One region of the Rhodoferax ferrireducens T118 genome, then DNA from elsewhere that is predicted to be linked to it. Evidence: predicted binding sites of a transcription regulator. Region 1 holds the regulator's gene; the other holds the start of a gene.
The links. Region 1 encodes HrcA, which represses chaperone genes, less so after heat shock. Its sites were predicted from a motif close to TTAGCACTCNNNNNNNNNGAGTGCTAA; they were not measured.
Positions count from the first base shown of each region.

Region 1 (3,718 bases):
TAACGACTCTTGCGCGCCATGGGCTTGCGCCAGATCGCTCTGCGCTTGACGCCACTGTTGCCACAGAGTTGCCAGGGCGGCAGATGAAACCTGGGCGTAAGCGTCCAGCAAGCCCCGTACAGCCTCCGGACGGGTCAAACTTTGCCAGGCGTGCTGCCCATGAATATCGAGCAGTTGCTCTCCCACCGCCCGCAACTGGGTGGCCGTGGCCGGGCTGCCGTTGATCCAGGCGCGGCTTTTGCCCTGGGCGTCCACGGTGCGTCGCAACAAGAGGCTGTCACCGAGCTCAAAGCCCGCAGTTTCAAGCCAAAGCGCCAGGTCAGCCGTCGCGTCGAACTCGGCGCTGACATCGGTGCGACTTGAGCCCTCGCGGATCACCCCGACATCGGCCCGGCCGCCGGTGACCAACTGCAGCGCGTCAATCAGGATCGACTTGCCGGCACCGGTTTCACCGGTGAGAACGGTGAAACCGTCAGCCAGATCGAGGTCGAGCTCGCGCACAATCACAAAATCACGCAAGACAATACGTTTGAGGCTCACAGTCAGGCCACTCCTTCATTCCAGTGTAATTTTTGGCGCAGGGTGTCAAAGTAGGACCAGCCTCTGGGGTGCAAAAAGCGCACATTGTGTTCGGAGCGTGTCACCACGATGCGGTCCCCTCGCAGCAGCGAGGCCAGCGATTGCGTGTCAAAACTGGCGCTGGCATCCCGTCCTGATATTATTTCGATAGCAATCTCTGTAATGTTGGCGAGGACTATGGGCCTATTTGACAAGGTATGTGGTGCAATGGGCACCAACACCCAGCCCGGAATCGAAGGGTGCAGCAGCGGCCCGCCGGCTGACAGCGAATACGCGGTGGAGCCGGTCGGTGTGGCAATGATCAGGCCGTCGGCGCGCTGATTCGCCACAAAGTGGCCATCGACTTCAACCCGCAACTCCACCATCCCGGAGGTAGCCGCCCGGTTCACCACCACATCGTTCATCGCCAGCGCGTCATAAACACAGCGCCCGTCACGCATCACCCTGGCGTGCATCAGGCTGCGATGATCTTCTTCAAACTCACCGCGCAGCATCGGCGCCAGCGCGGACGCATAACCGTCCAGCGGGATGTCGGTGATGAACCCCAGCCGCCCCTGGTTGATACCAATCAGGGGCACGCCAAACTTGGCGAGTTGGCGGCCAATGCCGAGCATGGTGCCGTCGCCGCCCACCACCAAGCCAAGATCACATTTCGCGCCGATGGCGTCGACATCCAGTACCGGGTAGCCGGAAATGCCCATGTTGTGCGCGGTGTCATGCTCAAAAACCACCTCGCAACCCTGCGCACCCAAAAAATGGGCAATGTCTTCCAGCACCCGACGTGAGGACGCGCCTGATGCGCCCGATGCCACCGTCTGGTATTTGCCTATCAGCGCCACGTGCCGGAATTTTGATTTCATTGGCAAATTACATCACTAAAATGCCCCCATGCTCGATGACCGTGCCAAGTTGTTATTGAAAGCGCTGGTTGAGCGCTATATCGCCGATGGGCAACCAGTGGGTTCGCGCACGCTCTCGAAAGCCTCGGGGCTGGAACTGTCACCGGCCACCATCCGCAACGTGATGTCTGATCTGGAAGATTTGGGCCTGATTGTCAGTCCGCACACCTCGGCCGGACGTATTCCGACGGCGCGCGGCTACCGCCTGTTTGTCGACACCATGCTGACGGTGCGGCAAGAGCAGTTCGCAGCCCACGTCCTGGCGCCCGATCAGCCGCAAAAAGTGATTTCCAACGCCGCCAACCTGCTGTCGAGCCTGTCCCAGTTTGTCGGCGTGGTCATCGCGCCGCGCCGCTCCTCCGTGTTTCGCCACATTGAATTCTTGCGCTTGTCCGAGCGGCGCCTGCTGGTCATCATCGTCTCGCCCGAGGGTGACGTGCAAAACCGGGTGATTTTTACCGAGACGGACTATTCTCAGGCGCAATTGATTGAAGCCGCCAACTACCTGAACAGCCATTACGTCGGGCTGGCCATAGAGCAGGTTCGTGAGCGATTGAAAAACGAGGTGGAATCACTTCGCTCGGAAATTGCCAGCCTGATGCAGGCGGCCGTGGCGGTCAGTTCCGAGGCCATGTCGGAAACGCAGGACGAAGTGGTTATTTCGGGCGAGCGAAACCTGCTGGCAGTGACTGATTTTTCCAATGACATGGGCCACCTGCGCCGCGCATTTGATCTGTTTGAACAAAAAGCGCAGCTCATGCGCTTGCTCGATATTGCCGGTCAGGCCGAGGGGGTGCGCATCTTCATCGGCGGCGAAAGCCAGGTGGTCCCCTTCGAGGATCTGTCCATCGTCAGCGCACCGTACGAAGTGGACGGCCAGGTCGTCGGCACCCTGGGCGTCATCGGCCCTACGCGCATGGCCTACGACCGCATGATCCAGATTGTGGACATTACGTCGAAATTGGTCAGCAACGCCCTGAGCTACCACAAGTAGGCCTTTACAATCTGCGCTTCGGGCCTCTAGCTCATGTTGGTTAGAGCAGCGGACTTAAAGTGGTTTTTTCCTCAGCCTCAGTCACTGAGAGTGGAATAAACAGATTGGGTTGCCTGGGCGCAAGTTAACTCTGCCCCTTGGTAGAACTGCTCAAAGTCGGGGAAACCTCTGGTGAACAATTACCGTGGCAATCCCGAGCGAAGCTCTTCTTTGGGAGAGAACGTGTAGAGACTGTACGGGCAGGTCGTAAAGACAAGAGACAGTCCAGACCACAAACCCGAAAGGGGCGACGAAAGTCGTAGTTGGTAAGCATAATCCGTTGGTGCCGTGTTCGACTCACGGGAGGCCCACCAAAAACCAGCGCCGCAGTGTGGTTCTACACTGCGGCGTTCTTGCGCCAGGCCTCGGTGAACAAAAGCGTCGTCCGCACGGCGACCCGAGCAACAAATTTATGACAAATTTGGCTGCAGCCCCCGTTAAATATACATATATAGCTATATTTTTTGTAGCAAATCTGCAATCGCTCGCGGATAAATGAGATGCTCCTGCGTGAGCACACGGCCCGCCAGCCTGTCTGCCGTATCACCCGGCAACACCGGCACCGCGGCTTGCGCCAGGATCGGGCCGTGATCGAGTTCCGCGGTGACCTGATGCACCGTGGCCCCGACTACCTTGCAGCCCGCATCCAGCGCGCGCTGATAGGTGTGCAAACCCGGAAAAGCCGGCAGCAGCGACGGGTGGATGTTGAGCAAGCGCCCGGTATAGCGGCCCACAAATGCGGGCGTGAGAATGCGCATAAAGCCCGCCAGCACCACCAGCGCAGGCTGCTCCGGCGCGTCAAAGTGGTCAATGATCTGGACCAATGCCGCGTCAAACGCCTCACGCGAAGCAAACGCTTTGTGCTCCAGCACCTCGGTGGCAATACCGTGTTCACGCGCAAAAACCAGTCCCGCGGCCGATGCCTTGTTGCTGATAACGGCCGCCACCCGGGCCCCAAACTTGTCCTGCCAACCCTCACGCTGCGCTGTCTTTACGATGGCGGCCATGTTGGAGCCGCTGCCTGAGATCAAAATAACGATGTTTTTCATATCGGCCCGAATTATGACCTTGACCCCTTCCCCCTTGATCACCCCCCTCGCCCCCTCAACGCCCTCGCCTGTCCTGACCCCGATCGAGGCGCGTGTGCTCGGCACCCTGATGGAAAAAGCCCGCACCGTGCCTGACAGCTACCCGCTCACGCTCAACA
Region 1 covers NC_007908.1:1,778,781-1,782,498, reverse strand. Annotated here, with positions in the region: gene recN (DNA repair protein RecN) at 1-540, opposite strand, end outside; gene RFER_RS08355 (NAD kinase) at 543-1,439, opposite strand; gene hrcA (heat-inducible transcriptional repressor HrcA) at 1,468-2,472, shown strand; gene purN (phosphoribosylglycinamide formyltransferase) at 2,967-3,560, opposite strand; gene RFER_RS08340 (YceH family protein) at 3,574-3,718, shown strand, end outside.

Region 2 (3,718 bases), 560 kb from region 1:
TGGCGCCCTTGAGGGTGCCGACCGCTTGCTTGGCGCGCAACAGAGCGACGCCGCCGCCAGCCACGATGCCTTCTTCCACCGCAGCGCGGGTTGCGTGCAGGGCGTCTTCAACGCGGGCTTTCTTCTCTTTCATTTCGACTTCGGTGGCAGCGCCGACCTTGATCACGGCAACACCGCCAGCCAGCTTGGCCACGCGCTCTTGCAGTTTTTCACGGTCGTAGTCGGACGTGGCTTCTTCGATTTGCACGCGCACTTGTTTGACGCGGGCTTCGATATCAGCAGCAGCGCCAGCACCGTCGATGATGATGGTGTTTTCTTTGCCCACTTCGATGCGCTTGGCCGAGCCGAGGTCAGCCAGGGTCACTTTTTCGAGCGACATGCCGACTTCTTCAGCAATGACCTTGCCGCCGGTCAGGATGGCGATGTCTTCCAGCATGGCCTTGCGACGATCGCCAAAACCTGGCGCCTTGACCGCGACCACCTTCAGAATGCCACGGATGGTGTTGACCACCAGAGTGGCCAGCGCTTCGCCTTCGACATCTTCAGAGATGATCAACAAAGGACGGCCGGACTTGGCGACTTGTTCCAAGGTTGGCAGCAGGTCACGGATGTTGCTGATCTTCTTGTCGTACAGCAGCACAAACGGGTTGTCCAGCAAAGCGGCTTGCTTTTCAGGGTTGTTGATGAAGTAAGGTGACAGGTAGCCACGGTCAAACTGCATGCCTTCAACCACGTCGAGTTCGGAGTCAAGCGACTTGCCGTCTTCAACCGTGATCACGCCTTCTTTGCCCACTTTGTCCATCGCATCAGCAATGATCTTGCCAATGGCTTCGTCCGAGTTGGCCGAGATGGAGCCGACTTGCGCGATTTCTTTGGAGGTGGTGGTGGCTTTGGACGCTTTTTTGAGCTCAACGATCAGGGCGTGTACTGCCTTGTCGATACCGCGCTTCAGGTCCATCGGGTTCATGCCGGCGGTCACGTACTTCATGCCTTCGTGCACGATGGCTTGGGCCAGCACGGTCGCGGTGGTGGTGCCGTCGCCAGCGATGTCAGAGGTTTTGGAAGCAACTTCCTTGACCATCTGCGCACCCATGTTTTGCAGCTTGTCCTTGAGTTCGATTTCCTTGGCCACGGACACACCGTCCTTGGTCACGGTGGGGGCGCCGAAGCTACGGTCCAGCACCACATTGCGGCCCTTGGGGCCGAGGGTTACCTTGACGGCGTTGGCCAGGATGTTGACACCCTCGACCATGCGTGCGCGGGCTTCGCCGCCGAAAATTACGTCTTTTGCTGCCATGTTAGGCTCCTGAAAATTTAAGTTGAATTAGCCGCCAGCCCGCATGGATACTGCGTGACCAGCTATTGATTTAGTATGGATTACTTCTCGACCACAGCAAACAAATCATCCTCTTTCATCACGAGGAGTTCGTCGCCAGCCACCTTGACGGTTTGGCCGCTGTACTTGCCGAACAACACGCGGTCGCCGACCTTGACTGCCATGGGGCTGATTTCGCCCTTGTCATTCTTTTTGCCAGGGCCCACGGCCAGCACTTCACCTTGATCAGGCTTTTCAGCAGCGCTGTCCGGAATGACGATGCCAGAGGCGGTTTTGGTCTCGTTTTCAACGCGTTTGACAATCACGCGGTCGTGCAGGGGACGAAGTTTCATGGGAGCTCCTTGGTATTGAAACAGAGTTTAAAAATCAAGAGTGCCAACCGACAAGTTGGCGCTCATTAACTTGAAGAGAGAATTCTGAGAGGGTCAAAGCCTGTTAGCACTCAACTCTTACGAGTGCTAATGATAAGGGCATTTGCCAGACTTTCAAGAAGCAACGGGCAAAACTAATTGCAGAGCGCAGGTTTTCGGTGTCAATGTTTGAAACACCGTGTCAAAGTTTGAAAAACTTGATTACGCTCGGTCTTGGCCACGGTGTCAAAGTCTGAAAAAGGTCTCTTGCGTGTCGATGTTCAGAAGGTTTTGAACTCGGTTGAGATCGAAAATCGTATCTAAGTTATTGAATTCAAATAACAAATTTGTAGTTTTTTATAGTTTTGCAGGTTGATCCCAAGTTCGGACTGGTCGAAAAGTGCCGAATGCGGAAATTCAGACGACCAAAATACCTGCCCGAGACCTTACATTGAAAGCACCACTTGATGTTGTATTTGGCAGGGCGGTTCCGTGGGAACCCAATCGCAAATTCGTACACGCGCCACCAACCAGTACCGGGTGCTCACGGGTGGCACCTTACGGGAAACAGGAAAATATTTGGCTCAGCGTTCCAGACAGCTGTCACTCAATCGGCGACCAATCCGCATTGCTGATGGTGGCAGAAGGAAAATCGTTGACAGCAACGCAGCTGGTATTGACCAGCGGCTGCTTTCCGGAATCTAAATTCATTGGCAGTCTTGGTCACCTGTCAGAGGCATCGTTCGCCGCGTGCGGTGGCCGCCCTAGCTGTTGGAAAGTAAGAAAACGCTTTATCTATCCAAAAAGTGTGCGTGTCCGACTTCATCACGGGCATCATCATTGAACTTTAAGTTGTCAATTGTCGTTGCGGCCATCATCAACACCCCCTATCTTCAGACGTTATGGACTCCGTCGTTCTGATCTGGCTGCAATTTAGCTTGTGCGTGGGTGTGATTGGTGTCGCCGGTGTGCGCCTGAGCCGTTATGGGGATGCCATTGCCACGCACACCAGTCTTTCGCGCAACTGGGTGGGCCTGATTTTGTTGGCGACCGTCACATCCTTGCCGGAACTGGTCACGGGCTTAAGCGCGGTGACAGTCGCAGCAGCGCCCGACATTGCCGTAGGTGACGTCCTCGGAAGTTGTGTTTTCAACCTGGCGATTCTTGCGATGATTGATGTGACTTATCGCAAGGGCGCTATCTACGCCCTGGCGGATAGTGAACATATCGTGTCGGCGGGCTTTGGTGTCATTCTGCTGGCGGGTGTGTGCCTTGCGGTGCTGCTGACCACGCAGGGCATGATGCCCTCCATCGGGCATGTCAGTTTGGCCAGCGTGATGATCTTTGTGATGTATTTGGTGGCGATACGAGCGCTCTACCTGACAGAGCAGCGCCGCTCCAGCCTCTTCGTGGCCAAACAACCGGACATGACCCTCAAGGCCGCGTTGATGGGCTATGGCGTGGCCTCGGCCACGATTGTGGGCGCGGGCATCTGGTTACCGATCATCGGCGTGGAGTTGGCCCGCCTCATGGGCTGGTCGAATTCCTTCGTTGGAACGCTCTTTGTGGCATTTGCCACCTCCGTGCCAGAACTGGCCACCACTTGGGGTGCCATCCGCATAGGCGCGATCGATATGGCGATTGGCAATCTGTTGGGCAGCAATCTGTTCGACGTGCTGATTCTGGCAATCGATGACTTTGCGTACCTGCCTGGCGCCATCTATGCGCATGTGTCGCAAGTGCATGCTGTGTCGGCTATTACCGCTTGTTTGATGAGCGGCGTTGTGATTGTGTCCCTGGCTTATCGTCCAGTGTCGCGGGTCTGGCATATTGCCAGTTGGGCCAGCCTGTCGCTATTGGCCTTGTACTTGTTGAATGCGGCGATTCAATTCCTACATGGACAGTAGTATTCAAAGCACACGAAACGGGGGCACAACCACCCGCGATTGGGGCGGTGCCGCAATCAGCAGCCCATCTTGACGAAGGTGTAATAGACATCCAAATGAAATTCACGACTCCAATCGTCGATTTC
Region 2 covers NC_007908.1:1,214,808-1,218,525, forward strand. Annotated here, with positions in the region: gene groL (chaperonin GroEL) at 1-1,297, opposite strand, end outside; gene RFER_RS05670 (co-chaperone GroES) at 1,378-1,668, opposite strand; gene RFER_RS05675 (sodium:calcium antiporter) at 2,589-3,593, shown strand.
Region 2: RFER_RS05670 (co-chaperone GroES) is a predicted target of HrcA. The motif match lies at 1,772-1,798, and genes of this name have one in related genera.